Regions from separate parts of the Pseudomonas sp. LBUM1651 genome, predicted to be linked through region 1. Evidence: predicted binding sites of a transcription regulator. Region 1 holds the regulator's gene; each other region holds the start of a gene.
What was found. Region 1 encodes sigma-54, which starts transcription at its own class of promoters, with help from an activator protein. Its sites were predicted from a motif close to ANTGGCATNNANNTTGCTNT; they were not measured.
Positions count from the first base shown of each region.

Region 2: the regulator sigma-54 is predicted to act here: its motif matches at 2,530-2,549, upstream of glnA (glutamate--ammonia ligase).
Region 3: the regulator sigma-54 is predicted to act here: its motif matches at 2,253-2,272, upstream of ACA066_RS08815 (circularly permuted type 2 ATP-grasp protein).

Region 1 is NZ_CP166805.1:930,007-939,817, forward strand. Features, by position in the region: gene ACA066_RS04185 (class II fumarate hydratase) at 1-95, shown strand, start outside; gene ACA066_RS04190 (DUF2753 family protein) at 123-554, shown strand; gene ACA066_RS04195 (superoxide dismutase) at 556-1,167, shown strand; gene ACA066_RS04200 (ZIP family metal transporter) at 1,198-2,091, shown strand; gene ACA066_RS04205 (HPr family phosphocarrier protein) at 2,099-2,374, opposite strand; gene rapZ (RNase adapter RapZ) at 2,390-3,247, opposite strand; gene ptsN (PTS IIA-like nitrogen regulatory protein PtsN) at 3,250-3,714, opposite strand; gene hpf (ribosome hibernation-promoting factor, HPF/YfiA family) at 3,727-4,035, opposite strand; gene ACA066_RS04225 (RNA polymerase factor sigma-54) at 4,110-5,603, opposite strand; gene lptB (LPS export ABC transporter ATP-binding protein) at 5,787-6,512, opposite strand; gene lptA (lipopolysaccharide transport periplasmic protein LptA) at 6,512-7,060, opposite strand; gene lptC (LPS export ABC transporter periplasmic protein LptC) at 7,047-7,619, opposite strand; gene ACA066_RS04245 (KdsC family phosphatase) at 7,627-8,151, opposite strand; gene ACA066_RS04250 (KpsF/GutQ family sugar-phosphate isomerase) at 8,151-9,125, opposite strand; gene ACA066_RS04255 (ATP-binding cassette domain-containing protein) at 9,401-9,811, shown strand, end outside.
Region 2 is NZ_CP166805.1:323,749-333,559, reverse strand. Features, by position in the region: gene typA (translational GTPase TypA) at 1-721, opposite strand, end outside; gene thiI (tRNA uracil 4-sulfurtransferase ThiI) at 861-2,315, opposite strand; gene glnA (glutamate--ammonia ligase) at 2,644-4,050, shown strand; gene ACA066_RS01630 (DUF4124 domain-containing protein) at 4,325-4,834, shown strand; gene ACA066_RS01625 (DUF4124 domain-containing protein) at 4,831-5,451, shown strand; gene glnL (nitrogen regulation protein NR(II)) at 5,682-6,767, shown strand; gene ntrC (nitrogen regulation protein NR(I)) at 6,764-8,200, shown strand; gene ACA066_RS01610 (hypothetical protein) at 8,745-9,185, opposite strand; gene ACA066_RS01605 (tRNA (cytidine(34)-2'-O)-methyltransferase) at 9,184-9,639, shown strand; gene secB (protein-export chaperone SecB) at 9,772-9,811, opposite strand, start outside.
Region 3 is NZ_CP166805.1:1,901,613-1,911,423, forward strand. Features, by position in the region: gene speE (polyamine aminopropyltransferase) at 13-888, shown strand; gene ACA066_RS08805 (hypothetical protein) at 1,111-1,344, shown strand; gene ACA066_RS08810 (ribonuclease E inhibitor RraB) at 1,562-1,903, shown strand; gene ACA066_RS08815 (circularly permuted type 2 ATP-grasp protein) at 2,305-3,714, shown strand; gene ACA066_RS08820 (alpha-E domain-containing protein) at 3,726-4,676, shown strand; gene ACA066_RS08825 (transglutaminase family protein) at 4,673-5,482, shown strand; gene ACA066_RS08830 (c-type cytochrome) at 5,654-6,484, opposite strand; gene ACA066_RS08835 (acetyl-CoA C-acetyltransferase) at 7,078-8,283, shown strand; gene ACA066_RS08840 (3-hydroxyacyl-CoA dehydrogenase NAD-binding domain-containing protein) at 8,310-9,811, shown strand, end outside.

The DNA.
Region 1 (9,811 bases):
CGGTGATCGATGTCGCTCTGGAACACACCGACCTGACGCGTAGCCAACTGGAAGAGTTGCTCAATCCGGAAAAGCTCACCGCAGGCGGCGTGTAATCACCGCAACCGCTTTGGAGGCTCACCATGGAGCACTGGAAACGCACGATCGAAAGGGCAAACCGCTGTTTCATGCTGGGCGAACTGGTGGATGCCCGCGAGGCTTACCTGCAGGCATTGGCCCTGGCCCAGGTGTTGTTCGAGCGCTGGGCGGATGCCGACGAAGCGGTGGCGGCCTGCGTCATTTCCCACCACAACCTGGCGGACCTGCATTTACGTCTGAACCAGCCGGAGGAGAGCGCCGAATACCTGTGCGCCATCCACCAGCGGCTATTGAAGACGATACAGGACCCGCGACTGGCGCCGGCATTACGCGAAGCAGCACTGCGTCAGAGCAGCAAAACCTACGTCGAACTGCTGAATTTCATCAGCGAGCACGGCGAATACCCGCGTACTCATCGTTTGCTGCACACCGATGCCGCGTCGCCCGCTGCGCCTCTACATCATGGAGTCCATTGAAATGGCTTTTAGCTTGCCTGCCTTGCCGTACGCCTACGATGCCCTGGAGCCGCACATCGATGCGCAGACCATGGAAATCCACTACACCAAGCATCACCAGACCTACATCAATAACCTGAACGCCGCCGTCGAAGGCACCGAGTTTGCCGAGTGGCCGGTGGAGAAACTGGTGGCTGCCGTTCAGCAACTGCCGGAAAAACTTCGCGCGGCGGTGATCAATCAGGGTGGTGGTCATGCCAACCATTCGCTGTTCTGGGAAGTCATGGTACCCAACGGCGGCGGTCAGCCGGACGGCGAGCTGGCCAAGGCGATCGACGACCAACTGGGCGGTCTCGACCGTTTCAAGGAAGCGTTCACCAAAGCCGCGCTGACCCGTTTCGGCAGCGGCTGGGCCTGGCTGAGTGTGACCCCGCAAAAGACCCTGGTCGTGGAAAGCAGCGGTAACCAGGACAGTCCGTTGATGAGCGGCAATACACCCATCCTCGGCCTGGATGTCTGGGAGCACGCCTATTACCTGCAATATCAAAACCGTCGCCCGGAATACATCAACGCGTTTTACAACGTGATCAATTGGCCTGAAGTCGCTGCGCGCTATCAGGCTGCACTGGTTTAAGTCTTCTATAAAAACAATCCTGGGCTGACTATGGGCACTGAAACACTGGCGATCGTAAGTGGACGGATGTTTCGTTACGCATTGGGGTCGCTTTCACTGTTGGCGGGTATGAGCTTGTTGGTCGCCCAGGGCCTGGCGTGGCTGGATCTTGAACCAAAACTGCTACGCGCCTTACAGGGCGGTGCGATCTGCGCCTTGGGTACCGCCCTGGGCGCGGTGCCGGTGCTGGTGATTCGGCGCATGCCCCAGGCGGTCAGCGATACGCTGCTCGGCTTCGGCGCCGGGGTGATGCTCGCGGCGACGGCATTTTCGCTGATCGTCCCGGGTATTGCTGCGGCTGAAAGCCTGGGGCTGACGCCTTGGGCGGCCAGCGGGCTGATCAGTTTCGGAATCATGTTGGGTGCGTTCGTGTTGTTTCTGGTGGATCGGAAGGTGTCTGGCGCATCGCCGGAAATGCTCGTCGGCACGCTGGAACGGCCGGTCATTCCACCACGGATCTGGTTGTTCGTGTTTGCCATCATTGCCCACAACATTCCAGAAGGCATGGCGGTCGGTGTCTCGGCGGGTGGCGGCATGCCCGATGCCGACAGTCTGGCCATGGGCATTGCCTTGCAGGATGTGCCGGAAGGGCTGGTGATTGCGCTGGTCTTGGCCGGGGCAGGGATGTCGCGAGTCAAGGCGTTCCTGATCGGTGCGGCGTCAGGGTTGGTCGAGCCGGTCTTTGCGCTGTTGTGCGCCTGGCTGGTGAGCCTGGCCGAGTTGCTCTTGCCATTGGGCCTGGCACTGGCGGCCGGGGCCATGTTGTTGGTGGTGACGCATGAAGTCATTCCCGAGTCGCGCCGCCATGGTCACGACAAGCTGGCCAGCCTTGGGCTGCTGATCGGGTTTTGTTTGATGATGGTGATGGATACCGCGCTCGCCTAGGCGAGCGTTATTCGCCTTCGTCGAAGTAACGATTGATCAAGTCTGTCAGTGCATCTAGTGCTTTCTGCTCGTCTTCGCCTTCGGTACTGATATAGATTTTTGTGCCCTTGCCCGCAGCGAGCATCATCATTGCCATGATGCTTTTGCCGTCGACCGTGGATTCCGGCGTCCGTCCTACTCTGATCGTGCAGTCTTTGAACTCGCCGGCGACTCCAACGAATTTCGCAGAAGCGCGGGCATGCAGGCCCAGTTTGTTGATGATTTCGATTTCCAGAGCAGGCATCGCGATGTGAATCCTTTAGCTGAGGTCGCGGTGGCGGACCTGGACGTTCTTCAGGGATTTTTGCAGGACCTGGCCCAGACGTTCGGTCAGGTAGACGGAGCGGTGATGCCCGCCGGTGCAGCCAATGGCAATGGTGACATAAGCACGGTTGCTGGCGGCAAAGCGGGGCAGCCATTTGAGCAGGTACGTGGAGATGTCCTGGAACATCTCCTCGACGTCCGGCTGGGCCGCGAGGTACTCGGCAACCGGTTGATCAAGCCCGGACTGATCGCGTAGCTCCGGCTTCCAATAGGGGTTCGGCAGGCAGCGCACGTCGAACACCAGATCGGCATCCACTGGCATGCCCCGCTTGAATCCGAAAGACTCCACCAAAAAAGCAGTGCCGGGTTCCGGCTGGTTCAGCAGGCGCAACTTGATGGTATCGCGCAGCTGATACAGGTTCAGGTTGGTGGTATTGACCTTGAGATCGGCGAGGTCGGCAATCGGCCCGAGCAGGTTGGTTTCATCGTTGATCGCCTCGGCCAGCGAGCGATTGGCGCTGCTTAGCGGGTGACGACGGCGGGTTTCCGAAAAGCGCTTGAGCAAGGTTTCTTCGTCGGCATCCAGGTACAGGACATCGCACTGGATATGTCGGCTGCGGACTTCTGCGAGCAGTTCCGGAAAACGGGTCAGGTGACTCGGCAAGTTGCGTGCGTCGATGGAGACGGCAACCAGCGGCTGCGCAAGCTCAGTATGAATCAACGCACGTTCAGCCAGTTCCGGCAGCAACCCGGCGGGCAGGTTGTCGATACAGTAATAGCCGTTGTCCTCGAGAACATCGAGTGCGGTGCTTTTACCTGAGCCGGAACGGCCACTGACGATGATCAAACGCATGATTAGTGCCCGTTTTGCTCGTCCAGGACAACCTGATACAAGGCTTCATTGCTCGCGGCGCTGCGCAGGCGATCACGGACTTCCTTGCGATCAAGCATGCTGGCGATCTGGCGGAGCAATTCAAGGTGCGCATCGGTAGCCGCTTCCGGGACCAGCAGAACGAACAGCAGGTCAACCGGGGCGCCGTCGATGGCGTCAAAATCGATGGGAGCGTCCAGGTGCATTAAAGCACTGATGGGCGAGGTGCAACCTTTCAGCCGACAGTGGGGGATAGCGATGCCGTTACCAAAACCGGTCGAGCCAAGTTTTTCACGGGCAATCAAAGCCTCGAAGACATCTTGCATCTCCAGGGCCGGCACTTCGCGGGCGATCAGATTGGCAATTTGCTCGAGGGCTTTCTTTTTGCTGCCGCCCGGCACGTTCACGAGGGAACGGCCGGGGGTCAGGATGCTTTCAAGTCGGATCATGGGTTGGGAGTGTTAACGACCGGTCGCGCCCTGGAGGAGGCTTTGGGTCTTTTCCTTATGCTTTTTGAGTTGTTTATCCAGCTTGTCGGTCAGCGCGTCGATCGCCGCGTACATGTCGGTATGTTCCGCGTTTGCGACCACTTCATTGCCGGGAATATGCAGCGTGGCTTCGATTTTCTGCTTCAGCTTCTCGACCGTCATCGTGACTTGCACGTTGGTGATCTTGTCGAAATGCCGCTCTAATCGTTCGAGTTTTTCGCCGATGTAGGTGCGAAGCGGTTCGGTCACTTCCAGTTGGTGTCCACTGATGTTGACTTGCATACAGCTTCTCCTTCGTTGCCAGTGCATAAAGCGGTAGATCAGATGATCTACCACTGGAACGCTGTGGCGTGGCTCTACATCAACCGCTTGCGTTCGCTCGAAGGCGCGATCCCGAGGGATTCGCGGTACTTGGCGACGGTGCGGCGAGCCACCTGAATGCCTTGTGCCTCCAGTAAACCAGCGATCTTGCTGTCACTCAACGGCTTTTTCTGATTTTCCGCCGCAACCAGTTTTTTGATGATCGCGCGGATCGCCGTGGACGAGCATTCGCCGCCTTCGGAGGTGCTGACGTGGCTGGAGAAAAAGTATTTCAGCTCATATATACCCCGAGGGGTATGCATGAATTTTTGCGTGGTCACCCGGGAAATCGTCGATTCGTGCATGCCCACCGCTTCGGCGATGTCATGCAGCACCAACGGTTTCATCGCTTCGTCGCCGTATTCCAGAAAACCGCGTTGATGCTCGACGATCTGGGTGGCAACTTTCATCAGGGTTTCATTACGGCTCTGCAGGCTCTTGATGAACCAGCGGGCCTCTTGCAACTGATTGCGCATGAAGGTGTTGTCGGCACTGGTGTCGGCGCGGCGCACGAAACCGGCGTATTGGGCGTTGACCCGCAGCCGCGGTACCGATTCCTGATTAAGCTCCACCAGCCAGCGCTCGTTGTCCTTGCGCACGATCACGTCGGGAACGACGTATTCGGCTTCACTGGACTCGATCTGCGAGCCAGGGCGTGGGTTGAGGCTCTGTACCAGTTCGATGACCTGGCGCAGTTCATCTTCCTTGAGCTTCATGCGGCGCATCAGCTGGCTGTAGTCGCGGCTGCCGAGCAAGTCGATGTAGTCGGTGACCAGGCGCTTGGCCTCGGCCAGCCAAGGCGTCTTGGCGGGCAACTGGCGCAATTGCAGCAGCAGGCATTCACCGAGGTTGCGGGCGCCGATGCCGGCCGGTTCGAATTGCTGGATGCGATGCAGGACGGCTTCGATCTCGTCCAGTTCGATGTCGAGTTCCGGATCGAAGGCTTCGAGGATCTCCTCGAGGGTTTCGTCCAGGTAGCCCTGATTGTTGATGCAATCGATCAGGGTCACGGCGATCAGACGATCAGTGTCGGACATCGGCGCCAGGTTCAGTTGCCACAACAGATGGCTTTGCAGGCTTTCACCGGCCGATGTGCGGGTGGTGAAATCCCACTCGTCATCATCGTTGCTCGGCAGGCTGCTGGCGCTGGTTTGGTAGACGTCTTCCCATGCGGTGTCGACGGGCAGTTCGTTGGGAATGCGCTCGTTCCAGTCGCCCTCATCGAGGTTGTCCACCGTTGGGGCGGTTTCCTGGTAGGAGGGTTCTGAGACGTCGGCGTTGGGTTGCTGCTCGGCTTTGTCGGCCAAGGGGTCGGCGTTATCGAAGTCGTCGCCTTCTTCCTGGCGTTCGAGCATCGGATTGGACTCCAGGGCCTCCTGGATTTCCTGTTGCAGGTCCAGGGTCGACAATTGGAGCAGGCGGATGGCCTGTTGCAGCTGCGGTGTCATCGTCAGCTGCTGGCCCATTCTCAAGACTAGCGATGGTTTCATGGCAGGGGCTTAACACCTTATTCGCCGGCGCACATGCGCCATCCACTACAGGGCGCCGGAGCGCCAAACATAAGCAAATTATATGCCTGAAACTGCAACGTTTGCCTAGAGCGCTGTAACAATAAAAAACTGTTGATTTTTTATCGAGACAAGCGCTCGGCGACTAGCCAGACACCTCAGCGCTTACAGGCGGAACTCATGGCCCAGATAGACTTCTTTCACGAGGTCGTTGGCCAGGATGGTGGCCGAATCACCTTCGGCGATCAGTTGACCATCGTTGACGATGTAGGCGGTTTCGCAGATATCCAGGGTTTCACGGACGTTGTGGTCAGTGATCAGTACGCCAATGCCCTTGGCCTTGAGGTGGTAGATGATCTGCTTGATGTCGCCCACCGAAATCGGGTCCACGCCGGCGAAGGGTTCGTCGAGGAGGATGAATTTCGGACTGGTTGCCAGTGCCCGGGCGATTTCCACGCGGCGGCGTTCACCACCGGACAAGCTCATGCCGAGATTGTCGCGGATGTGGCTGATGTGGAATTCCTGCAGCAGGCTTTCCAGCTCTTTGCGACGATCGGCCTTGTCGAGTTCCTTGCGGGTCTCGAGGATGGCCATGATGTTGTCGGCGACCGAGAGTTTGCGAAAGATCGATGCTTCTTGCGGAAGATAGCCGATACCGGCCTTCGCGCGACCGTGCATCGGCTGGTGGCTGACGTCCAGATCGTCGATCAGGACGCGGCCCTGATCGGCCTGGACCAGGCCGACGATCATGTAGAAGCAGGTGGTCTTGCCGGCGCCGTTAGGGCCAAGCAGGCCGACGATCTGACCGCTGTCGATGGACAGGCTGACGTCGCGCACGACCTGACGGCTCTTGTAGCTCTTGGCCAGATGCTGAGCTTTCAGAGTTGCCATTACGGGGCCTTTTGCTCGTCGGTTTTCTTTTTCGGCTGGATCACCATGTCGATGCGCGGGCGCGACTCGGTCACGTTGGCGCCTGTGGCACGGCCGGCGCTGGCGAGCTTTTTGTTGGTGTCGTAGACGATTTTCTCGCCTTGGGTAACGTTGCCGTCCTTGTCGATGACTTTGGCGCGATCGATCAATACGACGCGGTCTTGCGAGGCGTGGTACTGGATGGTGACGCCGTAGCCCTGAACCGGCTTGGTGTCGCCAGCGGTCTGCAGCTGCTCGAAGTAGGCCAGGTTGCCCACCGAAGTCACCACGTCAATGTCACCGGCCGCGGTGCGGGTGATGGTGACCTTGTTGCCGGTAACCTTCATCGAGCCCTGGGTAATGATCACGTCGCCGGTGTAGGTGGCAACGCCGTTCTTGTCGTCCAGTTGGGCATCGTCGGCCTGAATGCGGATAGGCTGCTGTTGATCGTTCGGCAGAGCCCAGGCGCTCACGCTTCCCAGTGCTGCGCCCAGACCGAGCAAAATAGGGAGAGTTTTAACGAGCCTCATACTGTCCTCTTACGTTCGATAGCAGGTGTATCCTGCTTTCTTTCAAATACGCTTTCATTCCCTTGCCAGTCGAGACACCACCAGCGCCGTCGATTCTAACGGGTTGATCGGTCTGCGCATATTGCTGCTGCGGGAACACTGTCATGCGGGTGGTGGTAATCAGGGTCTTGCGGTTTTTCTCGTCGAAACGCGTGATGCGCACCGAGTCGATCAGTTCGACCTGGGTGCCGTCCGGATTGACTTCGCCATGTTCGCTCTGGACGTGCCAGGGGAATTGGGTGCCGCGGAACAGGTTCAGGTCCGGATTGGTCAACAACGTCACTTCGGTCGCCTTCAGGTGTTCAACCTTGTCGGACGTCATTTCGTACTGCAGTTTGCCGTCCGGCAGGTACTGCACGCTGTGGGCGTTGAGTGCGTAATAGTCGATCGCGCTTTCATCGACCGTAGCCACTGGCTTGTCGAGGAAGCGTTCCGGGCTGATGTTCCAGTAACCGACCGCCGCAAAAATCGCTGCGATGCAACCGAACACCAGGATGTTGCGAAATTTCTTGCTCAGCATAGTTGGCTCACAGGTACGCAGCGTTGGCCGCATCGAGGCGGCCCTGGGCGCGCAGGATCAATTCGCAGAATTCGCGGGCGGCACCCTCGCCACCACGGGCCTGGGTGATGCCGTGAGCGTGTTCACGCACGAAGCTGGCGGCATTGGCCACCGCCATGCCCAGGCCGACGCGGCGAATCACCGGCAGGTCCGGCAGGTCGTCACCGAGATAGGCGACCTGCTCATAGCTTAGGTTGAGTTGGGCGAGAAGTTCGTCCAGCACCACCAGTTTATCTTCGCGACCCTGATACAGGTGGGGAATGCCGAGGTTCTTCGCCCGTCGCTCGACCACCGGGGTCTTGCGGCCGCTGATGATAGCGGTCTGCACGCCGGCTGCCATCAACATCTTGATGCCCTGACCGTCGAGCGTGTTGAAGGTCTTGAATTCGCTGCCGTCTTCAAGGAAGTACAGGCGCCCGTCGGTCAGGACGCCGTCGACGTCGAATACCGCCAGTTTGATCTGTTTGCCGCGTTGCAGCAGGTCCGTGCTCATTACATTACTCCTGCACGCAGCAAGTCGTGCATGTTCAAGGCGCCGACCGGACGGTCTTCGCTGTCGACCACGACCAGCGCGTTGATTTTATGGTCTTCCATGATTTTCAGGGCCTCGGCGGCGAGCATCTCGGCGCGGGCAGTCTTGCCGTGGGCGGTCATGACCTGGTCGATCGTGGCGCTGTGAATATCGATGCTGCGATCCAGGGTACGGCGCAAATCGCCGTCGGTGAAGATCCCGGCGAGTTTGCCGTCGGCTTCCAGGATAACGGTCATGCCCAGGCCCTTGCGGGTCATTTCCATCAGCGCGTCCTTGAGCAGAGTCCCGCGCAGGACTTGCGGCAACTCCTGTCCGGCGTGCATGACGTTTTCCACTTTCAACAGCAGGCGTCGGCCCAGCGCGCCGCCGGGGTGGGAAAAGGCGAAGTCTTCAGCGGTGAAGCCGCGGGCTTCGAGCAGCGCAACGGCCAGGGCATCGCCCATGACCAGGGCGGCGGTGGTCGACGATGTCGGTGCCAGGTTCAGCGGGCAGGCTTCGTGTTCGACATGCACATTGAGATTGACCTCGGCAGCCTTGGACAGCGGTGAATCGGGGTTGCCGGTCACGCTGATCAATTTGATGCCCAGGCGTTTGATCAACGGCAGCAGGGTGACGATTTCATTGGTGGAGCCGGAGTTCGACAGGGCCAGGATGATGTCGTCGCGGGTAATCATGCCCATGTCGCCGTGGCTGGCTTCGGCCGGGTGCACGAAGAACGCTGTGGTGCCGGTGCTGGCCAGGGTGGCGGCAATCTTGTTGCCGATATGCCCTGATTTGCCCATGCCGACCACGACTACGCGGCCTTTGCTGGCCAGAATCATCTCGCAAGCGCGTACGAAATCTGCGTCGATAAGGGGCAGCAAGCCTTGTACGGCTTCCAGTTCGAGGCGGATGGTGCGTTGTGCTGATTGAATCAGGTCGCTGGATTGGCTCATGTCAGAAATCGTATAGCCTGATGAAAAGGCGGCGATTATAGCGGTAATGATCGAAACCCTCACGCAAGTTCGTCGCGCTTTGACATTCCCTGTTACCGAATCCCTCTAAATAACGCTTTTTACCGGTCAGGTTGCTCAACATGGCCAGGCTTGGCCCTTGGGCGCTTGGCCTTTGCAGTGATATAGTTCGCCGCCAGTTCGGCCTGCCCGGGAGGTATGTGCTTTCGCAAGAAAGTCAGGCGTCCGAGTGAGAGGCTGCATCGCAAGGAGTTTAGATGAGTGCCGATAACGCCTACGCGGTCGAGCTGAAGGGACTGACCTTCAAGCGCGGTGCGCGCAGCATTTTCAATAACGTCGATATCCGTATTCCGCGCGGCAAGGTCACCGGCATCATGGGGCCTTCCGGGTGTGGCAAGACCACACTGTTGCGTTTGATGGGCGCCCAATTGCGCCCGACCAAGGGTGAAGTCTGGGTCAACGGTCAGAACCTGCCGAAACTGTCGCGCAGTGATTTGTTCGATGCACGCAAGCATATGGGTGTGCTGTTTCAGAGCGGCGCGCTGTTTACCGATCTCGATGTGTTCGAGAACGTTGCCTTTCCCCTGCGCGTTCATACCGAGCTTCCGGAAGAAATGATCCGGGACATTGTCCTGCTCAAATTACAGGCCGTGGGCCTGCGTGGCGCC
Region 2 (9,811 bases), 610 kb from region 1:
CGATAGCGACAACCGGAGTGTTCGGCTTGATGCGACCACGAGCGATACGGCCAACGCCGATAACACCCAGGAAGCTGTTGTAGTCCAGAGCGGAGATCTGCATCTGGAACGGACCGTCACGGTCGACTTTCGGCGCCGGTACGTTGTCGACGATCGACTGGTACAGCGGGGTCATGTCTTCCGCCATGGCGGTGTGTTCCAGACCGGCAATACCGTTCAGGGCCGAGGCGTAGACGACTTTGAAGTCCAGCTGTTCTTCGGTGGCACCCAGGTTGTCGAACAGGTCGAAGATCTGGTCCAGAACCCAGTCCGGACGTGCGCCTGGACGGTCAACCTTGTTGATGACCACGATCGGACGCAGGCCGGCTTCGAAAGCCTTCTTGGTCACGAAACGGGTTTGCGGCATAGGGCCGTCTTGAGCGTCAACCAGCAGCAGAACGGAGTCGACCATCGACATTACGCGTTCAACTTCGCCGCCGAAGTCGGCGTGGCCCGGGGTGTCCACGATGTTGATGTGGAAGCCGTTCCAGTTGATGGCGGTGTTTTTCGCCAGAATGGTAATACCGCGCTCTTTCTCCTGGTCGTTGGAGTCCATCACGCGCTCGTCGTTGAGCTCGTTGCGCTCCAGAGTGCCGGATTGACGCAAGAGTTTGTCTACCAGGGTGGTTTTACCATGGTCAACGTGAGCAATGATGGCGATGTTGCGTAGATTTTCGATCACTTGTGTATCTCGATCAGAGGATTCGGTGTGCTGACAAGTCTTGGCAGCGATTAACAGTAGAGTCAGGCCTTGCCGTTACAGCTTGACGGCAGAGTCGGGGGGCCGATGACGCAGGCCACAGGCAAACAGCCCCGGGCTCTTAGCTCGGTCGATAAACGCGCACATTGGCATGCCCCTCACTGAGCAAATGGTGGGCATGCAGGCGACTCATCACGCCTTTGTCGCAATACAGCAGGTACTGGCGAGTAGGGTCCAGTTCCTTGAAACGAGCGTTCAATGCATAAAACGGCATCGTCTGTACCTCAATGCCACCGAGTTCCAGCGGCTCGTCTTCAGCGGCATCCGGGTGACGGATGTCGATGATGATCTGGCCCGCCAGTGCTTCGCTGACTTCTTCGATCTGCAAGTCCTGGCCCAATTCGTCGATCACGCGATCGATCGGCACCAGTTTGGCGTTCTCGAGCGCACGCTCAAGGACCGCCATGTCGAATTCTTTCTCTTCATGCTCCACACGCGGACGCTTGGCGTGGGTCTTGGGGTTCACCGAGATGACCCCGCAATACTCCGGCATGTGCTTGGCGAAGTCGGCAGTGCCGATTTCGTTGGCCAGGTCGATGATGTCCTGCTTGTGACTGGCGATCAGCGGACGCAAGACCAGCTTGTCGGTCACGCAGTCGATCACGGACAGGTTCGGCAGCGTCTGGCTCGACACCTGGGAAATCGCTTCGCCGGTAACCAGCGCTTCGATGTCCAGCCGATCGGCAATACGGGAAGCAGCGCGCAACATCATACGCTTCAAAACTACACCCATATGACTGTTATCGACTTTCCCGAGAATTTCTCCCAGCACTTCCTCGAACGGCACACTGACAAATAACACGCGTTGGGAGCTGCCGTACTTCTTCCAGATGAAGTGCGCGACTTCCATGACGCCCAGTTCATGGGCCCGCCCGCCCAGATTGAAGAAGCAGAAATGGCTCATCAGGCCACGGCGCATGATCTGGTAAGCGGCAACAGTGGAATCGAAGCCGCCGGACATCAGTACAAGCGTCTGCTCCAGTGCACCCAGCGGATAACCGCCGATGCTGTTGTGCTGGCTGTGGATCACAAACAACCGTTTGTCGCGAATTTCGATGCGGACTTCGATTGCAGGCGTTTTCAGCGAGATTCCGGCGGCACCGCACTGACGACGCAGTTGGCTGCCGACGTATTTCTCGACATCCATCGAACTGAATTCATGTTTGCCGGCGCGTTTGCAGCGCACCGAAAAAATCTTCCCGGCCAGCGAATCACCGAAGTGCAGCTTGCACTTGGCGACGATGTCATCGAAGTCGCCCAACGGGTATTCGTCGACCTGCAGGAAATGCGCGATACCCGGCATGCAGCTCAGGCGCTCGGTCATGTCCTTCAGGACTTTGGGCTCAGTCACGCGGGTTTCAAGCTCGAGATTGTCCCACACACCGTTCACCACCACGGCCGGGTCCAGATCGCGGAGCACGGTGCGGATGTTTTTAGCCAACTGGCGGATGAAACGCATCCGTACCGGGCGGCTCTTGATGGTGATCTCGGGGAAGACTTTTACGATTAGTTTCATGAAAACAGCGCGTGCTGGGCCAGCCGAAAAAGGGGGGCGCGGATTATAGCGGAAATTGCTCAAGGTTTAACCAGTTAATGTGCAGAAGGTTTTCCACGCACCAAAACGGATCATTTGAGGAATTTAACGCTACATTAAAGGGCGTGATTTTGCGCGCATCGGTGCTTCGTGCCTTTATAAGCGTGATATTGGGGCAAAAAACCCATGCTGGGGCACTGGCATGCAATTTGCTCCCTTGTGAGGCAGGTTGCCTTGGCAGAGTATTCGCGCCGGCATCACAAACATTTAAGGGCATCCACTACCAGCCCTAATCCACCCGGAGGACACTATGTCGAAGTCGGTTCAACTCATCAAAGATCATGACGTCAAGTGGATTGATCTGCGCTTCACGGACACCAAAGGCACTCAGCACCACGTGACCATGCCGGCTCGCGACGCGCTGGATGAAGCTTTCTTCGAAGAAGGCAAAATGTTCGACGGTTCCTCCATCGCTGGCTGGAAAGGCATCGAAGCCTCCGACATGATCCTGATGCCGGACGACAGCACTGCCGTCCTCGACCCGTTCACCGAAGAGCCGACCCTGATCCTGGTTTGCGACGTGATCGAGCCTTCGACCATGCAAGGCTACGACCGCGACCCACGTGCGATCGCCAAGCGCGCTGAGGAATACCTGAAGTCGACCGGTATCGGTGACACCGTATTTGTTGGTCCGGAACCAGAATTTTTCATCTTCGACGAAGTGAAGTTCAAGTCCGACATCTCCGGCTCGATGTTCAAGATCTACTCCGAACAAGGTTCGTGGATGTCCGACCAGGACGTGGAAGGCGGCAACAAAGGCCACCGTCCAGGCGTCAAAGGCGGCTACTTCCCGGTTCCGCCGTTCGACCACGACCACGAAATCCGTACCTCCATGTGCAACGCCATGGAAGAAATGGGCCTGACCATCGAAGTTCACCACCACGAAGTGGCGACTGCCGGTCAGAACGAAATCGGTGTGAAATTCAACACCCTGGTAGCCAAGGCTGACGAAGTTCAGACCCTGAAGTACTGCGTACACAACGTTGCCGATGCCTACGGCCGCACCGCGACCTTCATGCCTAAGCCTCTGTACGGCGACAACGGTTCGGGTATGCACGTTCACCTGTCCATCGCCAAAGATGGCAAGAACACCTTCGCTGGTGAAGGCTATGCCGGCCTGTCCGACACCGCTCTGTACTTCATCGGCGGCATCATCAAGCACGGTAAGGCCCTGAACGGCTTCACCAACCCGTCGACCAACTCCTACAAGCGTCTGGTCCCAGGTTTTGAAGCCCCGGTCATGCTGGCCTACTCGGCTCGCAACCGTTCCGCTTCGATCCGTATTCCTTACGTGTCCAGCCCTCGCGCTCGCCGTATCGAAGCCCGCTTCCCGGATCCGGCAGCCAACCCGTACCTGGGCTTCGCTGCACTGCTGATGGCTGGCCTGGACGGCATCCAGAACAAGATCCACCCTGGCGACGCAGCTGACAAAAACCTGTACGACCTGCCGCCTGAAGAGGCGAAAGAGATCCCACAAGTTTGCGGCAGCCTGAAAGAAGCCCTGGAAGAGCTGGACAAAGGTCGTGCGTTCCTGACCAAAGGCGGCGTGTTCTCCGATGACTTCATCGACGCTTACATCGCTCTGAAAAGCGAAGAAGAAATCAAGGTTCGTACCTTCGTACACCCACTGGAATACGAGCTGTACTACAGCTGCTGATCCGGTAGCGTCTGCACAAGCGGCGTGACAAAAAGAGGCCTCCTTCGGGAGGCCTTTTTTGTGGACGCGATTTAACGGCCGACAATGTCCCCTGTAGGAGCCGGCTTGCTGGCGATAGCGTTCTCGCGGGCGCCATCGCCAGCAAGCCGGCTCCTACAGGGGATTTGTGGTGTTTGGGAGAGATCGGTAAATCATGCCCAAATGTTAACCGCTTGGGCCAATCCCCAGCCCTGACCTATGCTGCTACCCAACGCTTTCGTTTCTGGTCGATTTTATGGGTCGTGGTTTTCTATTGATGCTGCTGTTGATCGCCCTGCCCGCCGCAGCGCAGATCTATAAGTACACTGACGCCAACGGCAACACCGCCTACAGCAATCAACCACCCGATGGCGTCGAGGCTCAGCCGGTCGAGTTGCCACCGCTCAATAGTGTCGAGCGCCAGGCACCTCCGGCCCCACCTGTCGAAGCCACCAGCCGCGAACAGCCGCGCAGCGCCTACGAGGTGCTGGAGCTGACCAACTTGCCCACCACCGAGGCGCTGCGCGCTAACAACGGCACCTTCACCGTCAACGTGCTGATCAAACCCCGCCTGCAAGGTCCGCATTTATTCAGGTTGTTGCTGGACGATCAGCCTTACGGCCAGCCGAGCAACGTGCCGATCCTGCAACTGGTCAACATTGACCGCGGCACTCACAGCCTCGCGGTCCAGGTGATCGAGGGGGAAGACGTCGTCCAGCAGAGTCCGATCGTGACCTTCACCGTCCAGCGGGTGCACAAGCCGTGAGGTTGTGGCTGTTGATCGCCTGCCTGATCGTGCTGCCCGTGTCGGCCGAAGTCTTCACTTACATCGACGCCCAGGGCAATCGGGTCTTCACTGACCAGCCCGGTTCCCGCAACGCCAAGCGCGTGCCGTTAGCGACGAACAACCGCATGTCCGCCACCCCGACCGGCGCAACGCCGGTGATTGCCGAGAAAAAAACCGAAACCAAACCTCTGCTCCGCTACGACCTACTCAGAGTACTGGTGCCCGAGCCCGACGCCACGATCCGCAACAGCGCCGGCGAGTTGATTGTCAGCATCACCAGCGAACCCGGCCTGCAACGGGGTCATCGCTACCGTTTGTTGCTGGACGGGCAGCCCACCGCTGAACCCGGTCCGAGCCCGGTATTTGCCTTGGGCAACATCGACCGCGGCAGCCATAACCTGTCGGTAGAAATTCTCGATGAGCACGGCCGTACCGTCGAGCGCACGGCCAATCAACCCTTCCACATGCTGCGCATCTCCCTCGCGCAAAAACGTCAGGTCAAACCCTGCACGTTAACCGACTACGGCCAACGACCGGAATGTCCGCTCAAAGACAAACCTGAAGAAGAAAAAAATCTCTTCCAGCGCTTCTTTTAGCGTCGCTCAGCTTTGCGCACTATATTGGTGCAATAGGTTGCACCGTACCCACATTCCAACCCATTTTGGTTCGAAAGTACCCGCGAAAGCTGGCAGAGCGCCACGCAAACGAGCGTCAAACGCCCGTTTCAGGCCTTTAACGCTTCTTTTCGGAGCCTTGGTTTGGTTTTTGCATTTTCCTCGCATCAGCGCTTTATTCATGCGCGCGCCCTGCTCCAAAAGAGGTCCCGATGACCATTAGCGACGCACTACACCGTTTGCTACTCGACAACCTCACCACCGCCACCATTCTGCTCGATGCCGAACTGCGCCTCGAGTACATGAACCCGGCGGCGGAGATGCTCCTGGCCATCAGCGGCCAGCGTAGCCATGGGCAGTTCATCAGCGAGTTGTTCACCGAATCCACCGAAGCACTCAATTCCCTGCGTCAGGCGGTCGAGCAGGCGCATCCATTTACCAAGCGCGAAGCGATGCTCACGGCCCTCACCGGCCAGACGCTGACCGTCGATTACGCGGTAACACCGATCCTGGCCAACGGCGCCACCATGCTGCTGCTGGAAGTCCATCCGCGGGACCGCTTGTTGCGGATCACCAAGGAAGAGGCGCAGCTGTCGAAACAGGAAACCAGCAAGATGCTGGTGCGCGGCCTGGCTCATGAAATCAAGAACCCCTTGGGCGGGATTCGCGGCGCAGCCCAGTTGCTCGCCCGCGAACTGCCGGAAGAAAGTCTGCGCGATTACACCAACGTCATCATTGAAGAAGCCGACCGCCTGCGAAACCTCGTGGACCGCATGCTCGGCTCCAACAAACTGCCGTCGCTGGCCATGTGCAACGTCCACGAAGTGCTTGAACGCGTCTGTCATTTGGTCGAGGCGGAAAGCCAAGGCTGCATCACGCTGGTGCGCGACTACGACCCGAGCATTCCCGACGTCCTGATCGACCGCGAGCAGATGATTCAGGCCGTCCTGAACATCGTGCGCAACGCGATGCAGGCCATCAGCAGCCAGAACGAGCTGCGCCTGGGCCGCATCACTTTGCGCACCCGCGCCATGCGCCAGTTCACCATCGGCCATGTGCGCCATCGCCTGGTGACCAAGATCGAAATCATCGACAACGGTCCGGGCATTCCCGCCGAGTTGCAGGAAACCATCTTCTTTCCCATGGTCAGCGGCCGTCCGGACGGTACCGGGCTGGGCCTGGCCATTACCCAGAACATCATCAGCCAGCACCAGGGCCTGATCGAATGTGACAGCCACCCAGGCCACACCACCTTCTCGATCTTTCTGCCACTGGAACAAGGAGCCACATCGACATGAGCCGTAGTGAAACCGTGTGGATCGTCGATGACGACCGTTCTATCCGTTGGGTCCTGGAAAAAGCCTTGCAACAAGAAGGCATGACCACGCAAAGCTTCGACAGCGCCGATGGCGTGATGAGCCGTCTGGCGCGCCAGCAGCCGGACGTGATCATCTCCGACATCCGCATGCCGGGTGCCAGCGGTCTGGACCTTCTGGCACGGATTCGCGAGCAACACCCACGGTTGCCAGTGATCATCATGACCGCGCACTCCGATCTGGACAGCGCTGTCGCGTCCTATCAGGGCGGTGCGTTTGAGTACCTGCCCAAGCCGTTCGACGTGGACGAAGCCGTGTCGCTGGTCAAGCGCGCGAACCAGCATGCCCAGGAACAGCAAGGTCTGGAAGTCCCGGTCGCCTTGACCCGCACCCCGGAAATCATCGGCGAAGCGCCAGCGATGCAGGAAGTGTTTCGCGCCATCGGGCGCTTGAGCCACTCCAACATCACCGTGCTGATCAACGGCGAATCCGGGACCGGTAAAGAGCTGGTGGCCCACGCCCTGCACCGTCACAGTCCACGGGCGGCTTCGCCGTTCATTGCGCTGAACATGGCGGCGATCCCGAAGGATCTGATGGAGTCCGAACTGTTCGGCCATGAAAAAGGCGCGTTCACCGGCGCGGCCAATCTGCGTCGCGGCCGTTTCGAGCAGGCGGACGGCGGTACGCTGTTCCTTGATGAAATCGGCGACATGCCGGCGGACACGCAAACCCGTTTACTGCGCGTGCTGGCCGACGGCGAGTTCTACCGCGTCGGCGGTCATGTGCCGGTCAAGGTTGATGTGCGAATCATCGCCGCGACGCACCAGAATCTGGAAACCCTGGTGCACGCCGGGAAATTCCGTGAGGACTTGTTCCACCGCCTCAACGTGATCCGCATTCATATACCGCGGCTGTCGGACCGTCGCGAAGACATCCCGACGCTCGCCAAGCACTTCCTCAGCCGCGCCGCGCAAGAACTGGCGGTGGAGCCGAAGCTGCTGAAAAGCGAAACCGAGGAATACCTGAAGAACCTGCCGTGGGGCGGCAACGTGCGTCAGCTGGAGAATACCTGCCGCTGGATCACGGTGATGGCTTCGGGTCGCGAAGTGCACATCAGCGACCTGCCGCCGGAATTGCTGAGCCTGCCGCAGGATTCGGCGCCGGTGACCAATTGGGAGCAAGCGCTGCGTCAGTGGGCTGATCAGGCGCTGGCGCGTGGTCAGTCGAGCCTGCTCGACAGTGCGGTGCCGGCGTTTGAGCGGATCATGATTGAAACCGCCCTCAAACACACCGCTGGCCGCCGCCGCGATGCCGCGGTTTTGCTGGGTTGGGGGCGTAATACCCTGACACGCAAGATCAAGGAATTGGGGATGAAGGTGGATGGTGGGGATGATGATGAAGGGGAAGAGGGTTAAGCAGCCTTTAGCTCTTCGCTGACAGTTACATCCATTCGCGGGCAAGCCTTGCTCCTACAGGATTTGCGCCATTTTCAATAGTTGGCGCAGGACCTGTAGGAGCGAGGCTTGCCCGCGAAGCTTTTGGGGCCTTGTGCACCGCCGCAAGGCACCGTGAACCGCAATCGCGCACGACTGCTGATTCAAAACTCCGCCATTTTTCGCAATCGAACCCTTATCGAAAAAACACGAAAGCCCCGTAATCCGGGGCTTTCGGCGTTTCAGAGAGCGTTTCTGTTTCAACTTGTTAAAACCTGGCACGCCCCCTGCAATAGTCCATTCAGTGATTCAGTTCACTACCCGGTTTCGGGGACCTTGGTACAGGCAGGCCGGGGATTCCCCTCTTTACATCGGGCTCACACCGCAGTTGCGACGAGCCCAAACAGTTTTGGGGCCCTTGATACAGGCAGGTCAGGGGTTCCTTCTTTACACCGGGCTCACGACACAATGCGCGAGCCCTGCCGTTTTGGGAACCTTGGTACAGGCAGGCCGGGGATTCCCTCTTTTATTGCTCTCGGAGATGGATCTCCAGCCGCCAGCGGTCATCGACCTCGCTACCGGCCCACTCGCCCTGCAGTGGCCGGGCCGCCACGACCGACAGCAACAATCCCCCATCACTCGAACGCACCCGCCAGTTCACGCTCTTGTTGTTGAGCTTGAGCTGACCTTTCTGCGCCTTGCCTTCAGCCTCGAACAGCAGCGCCAGGCTGCCGTCCACAAACTCGCCATGGCTCTTGGGCTCATTGTTGAACCACACCACCAGCCCATCGTTCGTCACATCGACTTGCTGCAGTTCGCTGGGGTCGGGCGTGGTCAGGCGACCGATCATCAGCCCCACCATGACCCCGACAATCGCCAGCGACCCCATCACCCGCGGGAATAGTTTCGAACGCGGGTCCGCTTGCGGCGTAGAATGCCCGTCATCTTTGCCTTCGGAGCCGTGCATGTTTCACGTCATCCTTTTCCAACCAGAAATTCCGCCGAATACCGGCAACGTTATCAGGCTGTGCGCCAACAGTGGCTGCCACCTGCATTTGATCGAACCGTTGGGCTTCGAGATGGACGACAAGCGCCTGCGCCGGGCCGGCCTCGACTACCACGAGTATGCCACCCTGCAACGCCACGCAGACCTCGCCAGCTGTCTGGAAAGCCTTGGTCATCCGCGGCTGTTCGCCTTTACCACCAAAGGTTCGCGGCCGTTTCACGATGCCAGTTTCGCCGAGGGCGACGCGTTCCTGTTTGGTCCGGAAAGCCGTGGCTTGCCGGCGGAAGTGCTGGATGCGCTGCCTGGTGAACAACGCTTGCGTCTGCCGATGCGTGAAGGCTGTCGCAGCCTGAACCTGTCGAACACCGTGGCGGTTGCCGTCTACGAAGGCTGGCGCCAACTCGGTTTCAAATAACACCGCAAAACTAATGTGGGAGCGAGCCTGCTCGCGAAAGCGGTGTGTCAGGCGACATTGATGTCAACTGACACTCCCTATTCGCGAGCAGGCTCGCTCCCACATTGAAATTGCTTTGGCGCTTGAGACCGCTTATTGAACGGTCGGAGTCTCGCCAGCCGCCTGCATGCGT
Region 3 (9,811 bases), 970 kb from region 1:
GGAGCACTTCCCATGAGCAACACCCCAGCCAGCGACTACCTGGAAACCCTCTACGAAGGCTACGGCCAGCGTTTTCGCATGGAAAAACTGCTGCACGAAGTGCGCACCGAACACCAGCACCTGGTGATTTTCGAAAACCCGCGCATGGGCCGTGTCATGGCGCTGGACGGTGTGATCCAGACCACCGAAGCCGACGAATTCATCTACCACGAAATGCTCACCCATGTGCCGATCCTGGCGCACGGCAGTGCCAAGCGCGTGCTGATCATCGGTGGCGGCGACGGCGGCATGCTGCGTGAAGTGGCCAAACACGGCGGCGTCGAGCACATCACCATGGTCGAGATCGACGGCACCGTGGTCGACATGTGCAAGGAATTCCTGCCGAACCACTCCAAGGGTGCGTTCGATGATCCACGCCTGAACCTGGTGATCGATGACGGCATGCGCTTCGTCGCCACCACCACCGAAAAGTTCGACGTGATCATCTCCGACTCCACCGACCCGATCGGTCCGGGCGAAGTGCTGTTCTCGGAAAACTTCTACCAGGCCTGCCGTCGCTGCCTGAACGAGGGCGGTATCCTGGTGACCCAGAACGGCACGCCGTTCATGCAGATCGAAGAAGTCAAAACCACCGCCGGGCGCCTGCGCAGCCTGTTCCCGGACTGGCACTTCTATCAGGCCGCCGTGCCGACCTACATCGGCGGTTCGATGACATTTGCCTGGGGCGCGACCAATACCGCCTATCGCAAACTGTCCCGCGAAACCCTGCAGCAGCGCTTCGCCGGCAGCGGCATCATCACCCGCTACTACAACCCGGAAATCCACATTGGCGCGTTTGCCTTGCCGCAATACGTGCTGCAAGCGATCAACAAGCCAAGCAACGACTAAACTAAAGAAGTACGCATAACCCTGTAGGAGCCGAGCTTGCTCGCGATGACTGCCGTCCAGTCGATAGAGATGTCGGCTGATAGAACGCTATCGCGAGCAAGCTCGGCTCCTACAGCTCCTGTGTTTTTGATGCTTGCGTGCCGTAATCCGTTTGAACGATCAGTCAGGCCAAAAGTCCAGATAGTTGTAAGCCCATTTGCGGGTTTGTTCGAGGAGGCACTGATGCAAAAGTGGAAGATCACTTTCGTGGATGACCACGGCGAAACTGTCGACGAAGTCTTTGAGTGCGACGAGTGCCCGGACAACGAGCACGCCGCGAAACTGCTCAAGGAGCGGCTTTTTCCCGTCGCCGCCGAACTGGATCTGAACGATCTGGAGGGGCGGACTGCTGACGCTAGCGTCAAAAACCTCAAGACCCAGAACAGCATACAAATCCTCGGCATTACTCCCGTCTGATACACCTCTGGCACACTCGTGAAACACCAGGCCTTGGCAGCGGCGCTTACTTGGGGCTACTCTGCAAGCGAGATCAGCGATTGGATCGCTAAGGTCTGGTCTTGTCAGCTACATGCTTGTTTCCCGGCGGCAACGTGGTTGCCGTATTGCTCGCACCATTCGGTTGCGGGCGTCGGGAGTACGGAAAGTCTATCCATCGGTTTGAGGAGGACGTTTCATGAGCACAGCCTATCAAGAAGACATCAGCAGCTCGGTGCTGCGCCGCATGAAAGAAGGCGGTTTCGACTTTTCACGATTCCATCCCATCGAGTTCTACGCCATTTTCCCGGACGAGGAGCGGGCACGCAGGGCGGCAGGGCATTATTCCGGCGAATCCATGAATGCACAGATCAGCGTACGCGACGACGGCGCATGGGCCCTGGAACTGAGCAAAGTGATGTCCGCCACCTATGACGGCATCGGCGACTTTGAGCAGGACTTCGAGGCGGTGGTCGAGCCTTTGGGCGGCATCATCGAAGGGTGGGGCGTCAAGCAGGAGGTACGAGGGCTACTCGCATAACACTATGAACAGCGACAACATCCACTAACGGCTGACCTTCGGGTTGGCCGTTTTCGTTTGTGGGCGATGGAAAACAGCCTTGGCAAAATCCTGAAACAAGAACCCGGCGCAAAAAAAAGCCGCCTAAACAGGCGGCTAAAAGGGAAGTTCGGTGAGCATTTCCAGCGAATGCGCCGATTATCCGCAGCCACTGCCGGGCAGTGAAATCAACTCTGGCTATGCTGGTGATAGGCGAAAGCATTGCTTCGCAATGAAGCGGGGGCAATCAGGTTGGGGTATTTACCGCACAGGAATGGTGCGGTGTATGCGCGACGAATATCTAACCGATTGATTTAAAAGCGTTTATGCCGATGGCACGGGCCTTGCGAAGGCCTGTAAGTCCGGGTGACAAGGAGTACGGCATGATCCGCAACTATTTTGATGAGATGTACGATGCCGGCGGCCAGGTCCGCCCGCATTATCGGGAGTTTGCCCGTTGGCTGGCCGAGACGCCTGACGAACTGCTGGCCCAACGGCGACGCGAGGCCGATCTGTTGTTTCATCGCGCCGGGATTACCTTCACGCTCTACGGGGACGAGCAGGGCACAGAGCGCCTGATCCCCTTCGACACCATTCCGCGCAGCATCCCCGCCAGCGAATGGCGGATCGTCGAACGCGGCTGCATCCAGCGGGTCAAGGCGTTGAACATGTTCCTCGCCGACCTCTATCACGAGCAGCGCATCATCAAGGCGGGCATCATTCCGGCCGAGCAAGTACTGGCCAACGAGCAATACCAGTTGGCGATGCAAGGCCTGGATTTGCACCGGGATATCTATTCGCACATCTCCGGCGTCGATCTGGTGCGTGATGGCGACGGCACGTACTACGTGCTCGAAGACAACCTTCGTACACCGAGCGGCGTGAGCTACATGCTCGAAGACCGCAAGATGATGATGCGGCTGTTCCCCGAACTGTTCTCGGCCCAGCGCATCGCGCCGATCGACCATTATCCGAACCTGTTGCTCGACACCCTGAAAAGCTCCAGCCCGATCGATAACCCGAGCGTGGTGGTGCTGACGCCGGGGCGTTTCAACAGTGCGTTTTTCGAGCATGCATTCCTGGCGCGGGAAATGGGCGTTGAACTGGTAGAAGGCGCGGACCTCTTCGTGCGTGACGACAAGGTGTTCATGCGCACCACGGACGGGCCGAAAGCCGTCGATGTGATCTACCGTCGCCTCGACGATGCGTTCCTCGACCCGCTGGCGTTCAATCCGGATTCGATGCTCGGCGTACCGGGGCTGTTGTCGTCCTACCGCTCGGGCCACGTGGTGCTGGCGAATGCCATCGGCACCGGGGTTGCGGACGACAAGTCGGTGTATCCGTTTGTGACGGACATGATCCGTTTCTACCTCGATGAAGAACCGATCCTGAAGAACGTGCCGACGTTCCAGTGCCGCAATCCTTCTGAACTGTCCCACGTGCTGGCCAATCTTCCGGACCTGGTGGTCAAGGAAACCCAAGGCTCCGGCGGTTACGGAATGCTGGTGGGGCCGGCGGCGACGGCGGCGGAAATCGAGTCGTTCCGCGCCCGCATCAAGGCCAAGCCACACGCGTACATCGCGCAACCGACGTTGTCCCTGTCGACCTGTCCGACCTTTGTCGAAAACGGCATCGCTCCACGCCACATCGACCTGCGTCCGTTTGTATTGTCTGGCCGCGAAACCCGGGTTGTGCCCGGCGGTTTGACCCGTGTCGCCCTGCGTGAAGGCTCCCTGGTGGTGAATTCCTCACAGGGCGGCGGAACCAAGGACACCTGGGTGGTTGAGGATTAAGGAAGCCTGCCATGTTAAGTAGAACTGCCTCGGATTTGTATTGGATGTCGCGTTACCTGGAGCGGGCGGAAAACCTCGCACGGATGCTCGACATCAGTTATTCACTGTCGCTGATGCCACAGGATGGACGCGGTGACGGTCTGCATGAACTCGCCATGCCGCTGCTGATAACCGGCACCCTGGACGATTACCTCGAACGCCACGGCGAGCTGCATGCCGAGCGGCTGCTGCACTTTTTCGCCCTCGACGCGGCCAACCCAGCGAGCATTTACAGCTGTCTCGGCGCCGCACGGGCCAGCGCCCATGCAGTGCGTGGGCGAATCACCGCCGACATGTGGGAAAACATCAACGCCACCTGGCTGGAAATTCGCGGGATCGCCGAGCAGGGCTTGAGTCGCTACGGCATGAGCCGTTTCTGCGAGTGGATCAAGGAACGTTCGCACCTGTTTCGCGGCGCGTCCTACGGCACCATCATGCGTAACGATGCGTTCCGTTTCATTCGGCTGGGCACGTTTATCGAAAGGGCCGACAACACCTTGCGCCTGCTCGACGCCCGCTACGAAATGGCCGGCGATCAGGCCGAAGCGGTCAGCGACGGCACAGCCCACGCCTATTACCAGTGGAGCGCTTTGTTAAGGGCGTTGTCGTCGTTCGAGGCCTATACCGAAATCTACCGCGACGCTCCCGGTGCCCGGCATGTGGCAGAACTGCTGCTGTTGCGTGCTGATGTGCCACGTTCGCTACGGGCCTGCACCGAAGAAATCGACCAGATCCTCGCCCAACTGCCCGGCGCCAACGGCCGTCCCGCGCAACGCCTGGCGGCGGAGATGGACGCACGCCTGCGCTACACCGGCATCACCGAAATTCTCGACGAAGGCCTGCACGCCTGGCTGACCGAGTTCATCCCGCTGGTGCGCCAGTTGGGTAACGCCATACACAGTTCCTACCTGGAGGCTGCATGAGACTTTCCATTAGCCACGAGACCACCTATCACTACGAAGATCAGGTGCGGGCGAGCATCCAGTATCTGCGACTGACACCCCACGACAGCGAGCGCCAGCACGTGCTCAGCTGGCAACTCGACCTGCCGCGCCCGGTGCGCGCGCAACTCGATCCGTTCGGCAACATCCTGCATGTGCTGACCATGGACGAGCCGCATGAAGCGATCATCATCGGCGCCCGTGGCCAGGTCGACATCGACGAACTGCGTGAAGCCGAGCACGAGAGCCAGTCGGCGCTGCCGTTTTTGCGTTTCACGCGCCTGACCGAAGCCGACGAAGCCTTGCGTGCGTTCGCCGAGAAAGAATGCAAAAAGCGTCGGGATCGCACATCGCTGATCGATCTGATGCATGGCCTTAACCAGCACATGACCTACACGCCGGGCTCCACCGAAGTGGATACCAGCGCGGCTCAGGCCTTTGCCGGGCGTTCGGGCGTGTGCCAGGACCACACGCACGCGTTCCTCGCCTGCGCCCGCAGCCTGGGCATTCCGTCGCGTTATGTGTCGGGGTATCTGTACAGCGAGAATTGCGAGCATCTGGCCAGTCACGCGTGGGCGGAAGCCTGGCTGGATGACGCGTGGTACAGCTTTGACGTGACCAATGAACTGGCGCGGCCGGAGCGCCATTTGAAGCTGGCGGTGGGCCTGGATTACCTGGATGCCTGTCCGGTGCGCGGGATGCGTCGCGGCGGCGGGTGTGAGCAGATGCATGCGAAGGTGTTTGTGTCGCCGACGCCGATGCCGGTGATCTCAGTCCAACAACAGTGATCATAAATTATTGGGGAGAAGGTGCTTTTGTGGCGAGGGAGCTTGCTCCCGCTCGACTGCGCAGCAGTCGCAAATTCGATAAAAGCGGTTTGCATGACGGATCGCGTCGCCTGGTTTGAGGGCCGCTTCGCGGCCCAGCGGGAGCAAGCTCCCTCGCCACAGGTGTATCTGCTACTTATTGGCTGTGATCTGCTTGCGCCCAGCCATATGCTTCAAATACCCCACCAACATTTCCAGATCGCCGTCGGGCAACACCTGCGCCGAAAACCCCGGCATCTTCGCCTGCGGCCACTGCCGCAAACTCTGCGGATCACGGATATACCGCTTCAAAAAGTCCGCGCCAAAATACTCGGTCGGGTTAAACGGAACATTAAGATCCGGCCCGAACTGCGCATCCCCGGCGCCATTGAGACGATGACACGCCAGGCAGTTCTTCTGAAACAGTGCAAACCCCAGATTCACCGGATGGTCCGCCTTTAACGCCGGATCCGGCAACAGGGCAGGGAAGCGCTCCGCCACTGGCGCCATGCGTTTGATGCTTGCCACTTGAAAGGGCCATTGTTCAGGGCTGATGTTGCCCGCCTGCGGGTTAGTCCAGACCAGATAAAACGGCCCCGCACCTGGCTTGCCTTCGGACAGCGGTGGCCACGGCTTGGCCGGGTCTTCAATCGCCAGCCAGGCTCGCGCGCCTTTGGCATTGAGCAACGGAGCGGCCGCCAGTTCAGCGGCAAAACCATCCAGCGCCACCGCTTGCAGGTGATCGTCAGGCTTGATGCCGGTCAACAACGCCGCCAGAGGCACGGCGCGATAGCTCATGTCCCGTTTATAGGAAACGTCGTTGGTAATCGTGATGGTCTGTAACTGAGGATGCTTGAGCAATTCCTCGGTCTGCCAGGTGCGACTGTTCGCGCCCAGCTCCAGGTTCAGCTGTGCGGCATAAAGGGGCGAGCCGAACAGCAAGGCCCCGAGCAGAATGAGCGTTTTCAAATGATCGCCGTCCATGTCGTGGAAGTGCCGCAAAGGTTGGCACACCCACGCTGGCCCGGGTAGCGAGCCAGTCACATTTTTGATGAGGCGATAAAAAACCTTGGCGCCGTATTTTTAATAACAGACTTAACCGATCACCTTCGTCAGGTTCGGCAAAATCAACAACAGCGTAGTGGCGAAAAGAATGAGCCCGGCTTGACGTACTTTCGAATGTTTGAACATGGCTTGACCGCCTTTTTGTTATTCCTGATGCCTGCCTGCATATCTCCATGACGGCAGCGCGTTGCACTTCCTGTAGGGCGAGCGCCTCGGCAAAACCCGACGACAACATCGCATATGTTCACCTTAGGGCCCGCGTCACTCGTGGTTTAGATCCCTTTCGTATGGAGTGCGCACTTATTGCTTTAAAAAAGGCATGAGGCCTATTGCCAGCTTCTTTGCCGCCCTTTTGCTAGACAGCTCGGTGTCCTGAAACGGTTAATCCGGTAGCACACTACCGTCCGTCTGAGCGTGTCCGTCAACGTCCGTGAGCATTGCGGTCATTGAATCGGCGGTGGCTCGGCATAAGGTGAAGGCTCAGTATTTTCACCGTCAGGTTCGAGGACGTCATGACCCAAGCTTTGATTTTCGACGCGTTACGCACGCCCCGTGGCAAAGGCAAGGCCGATGGCGCCCTGCACAGCGTCAAACCGGTGAACCTGGTGGCCGGGTTGCTCAGGGCGCTGCAGCAGCGCACCTCGCTGGACACCAGTCAGGTCGATGACGTGGTGCTGGGCTGCGTGACGCCGGTCGGCGATCAAGGTGCCGACATCGCCAAAACCGCGACACAAGTGTCCGATTGGGACGTCAGCGTGGCAGGTGTGCAGATCAACCGTTTCTGCGCGTCGGGGCTGGAAGCGGTGAACCTCGGGGCGATGAAAGTGCGTTCCGGCTTCGAAGAACTGGTGGTGGTCGGTGGCGTCGAGTCGATGTCCCGGGTGCCGATGGGCAGCGACGGCGGCGCCTGGGCGCTGGATCCGGAAACCAATCTGCACAGCCATTTCACACCGCAAGGCGTAGGCGCCGACCTGATCGCCACCCTTGAAGGGTTCAGCCGTCAGGACGTCGATGCCTACGCGCTGCATTCCCAGCAAAAAGCCGCGCGGGCCCGGGCCGATGGATCGTTCAGTAAATCGCTGGTGCCGGTACGGGACCAGAACGGCATTCTCCTGCTCGATCACGATGAATTCATCCGCGCCGACTCCACGCTTGAAGGCTTGGGCAAGCTCAAGCCGAGCTTCGAGATGATGGGGCAAATGGGTTTCGACGCCACCGCGCTGCGGGTCTACAGCCACGTCGAGCGCATCAACCATGTGCACACGCCGGGCAACAGTTCGGGGATCGTCGATGGCGCGGCGCTGATGTTGATCGGCTCCGAGGCAAAGGGTCGCGCGCTGGGCTTGCAGCCACGGGCGCGGATAGTCGCCACGGCGGTTACCAGTACCGACCCGACCATCATGCTCACCGGCCCGGCGCCGGCTACGCGCAAGGCGCTGGCCAAAGCCGGGCTGCGGGTCGAAGACATCGACCTGTTTGAGGTCAACGAGGCGTTTGCCTCTGTCGTACTGAAATTCATCAAGGACATGACCATCGACCCGGATAAGGTCAACGTCAACGGCGGCTCCATCGCCATGGGCCACCCGCTGGGCGCCACCGGCTGCGCAATTCTCGGCACGCTGCTCGATGAACTGGAAACCCGGCGTCTGCGCTATGGCCTGGCCACGCTGTGTGTCGGCGGCGGCATGGGCATTGCCACCATCATCGAACGCCTCTGAGCCCTGACTTCCAAGGAATCATCTTCATGACCGAAGCCATTCGTTACGAAAAAGGGCAGGACCAGATTGTCGTCCTGACCATCGACATGCCGGGCCAGAGCGCCAACACCATGAACGCGGTTTACCGTGAGGCCATGGCTGTCTGCATTGCCCGTTTGGTTGCTGAAAAAGAAAGCATCGCCGGCGTCATCATCACCTCGGCCAAGAACACGTTCTTCGCCGGTGGCGACTTGAATGAACTGATCAAGGTCGGCAAGCCTGAGGCCAAAGCGTTCTACGACATGGTGCTGACGCTGAAGGGCCAATTGCGCACTTTGGAAACCCTCGGAAAACCTCTGGTCGCCGCGATCAACGGCGCGGCGCTGGGCGGTGGTTGGGAAATCTGCCTGGCGTGCCATCACCGCGTGGCGCTGGATAATGCATCCGTGCAGCTTGGTTTGCCGGAGGTCACCCTTGGCTTGCTGCCGGGCGGCGGCGGGGTGGTGCGCATGGTGCGCATGCTCGGTCTGGAAAAAGCCTTGCCGTATCTGCTTGAAGGCAAGAAGGTCCGCCCGCAACAAGCGTTGCAGGCGGGTTTGATCGATGAGCTGGCAGCGAATAGCGATGAGCTCCTGACCAAGGCTCGGGCCTGGATCATCGCCAATCCAGCGGCTGTACAGCGCTGGGACGTGAAGGGCTACCAGATTCCAGGTGGTACGCCATCGAATCCAAAAGTCGCGCAGATGCTGGCGATTGCGCCGTCGATCCTGCGCACGAAAACCCAGGGCTGCCTGCCCGCGCCGGAGAAGATTCTTTGCGCCGCCGTTGAAGGCGCGCAGGTGGATTTCGATACCGCGCACCTGATCGAAACCCGCTACTTCACCGAGCTGACCACCGGCCAGATCTCGAAAAACCTGATCGGCACTTTCTGGTTCCAGCTCAACGAGATCAATGCGGGCGGCTCGCGGCCGCAAGGGTTTGCACCGTATGTGACGCGTCGTGTGGGAGTTTTGGGCGCAGGGATGATGGGCGCCGGGATCGCTTTTGTCAGCGCATCGGCGGGCCTCGAAGTGGTGCTCAAGGACATCAGCCTCGCGGCAGCGGAGAAGGGCAAGGCTCATTCGGCTGCGTTGCTGGACAAGAAAGTTGCCCGCGGCCAGTTAAGCGCCGAGCAGCGCGACGCGGTGTTGGCGCGGATTAAAATCACTGAAAATGACGCCGATCTGGCCGGTTGCGACCTGATCATTGAAGCCGTGTTCGAAGATCGCGAGTTGAAAGCTAAAGTCTCTTCAGCCGCGCAACACGTCGTTGGCCCGGACGCGGTCATCGCTTCCAACACGTCGACCTTGCCCATCACTGGACTCGCCACCGCCGTCCCGGATCAGAGCAAGTTCATCGGCCTGCATTTCTTCAGCCCCGTGGAAAAAATGCCCTTGGTGGAAATCATCAAGGGCGTCCACACCAGCGCCGAAACGCTGGCCCGCGGTTTTGATTTCGTACTGCAAATCAAGAAAACGCCGATTGTGGTCAACGACAGCCGCGGCTTCTT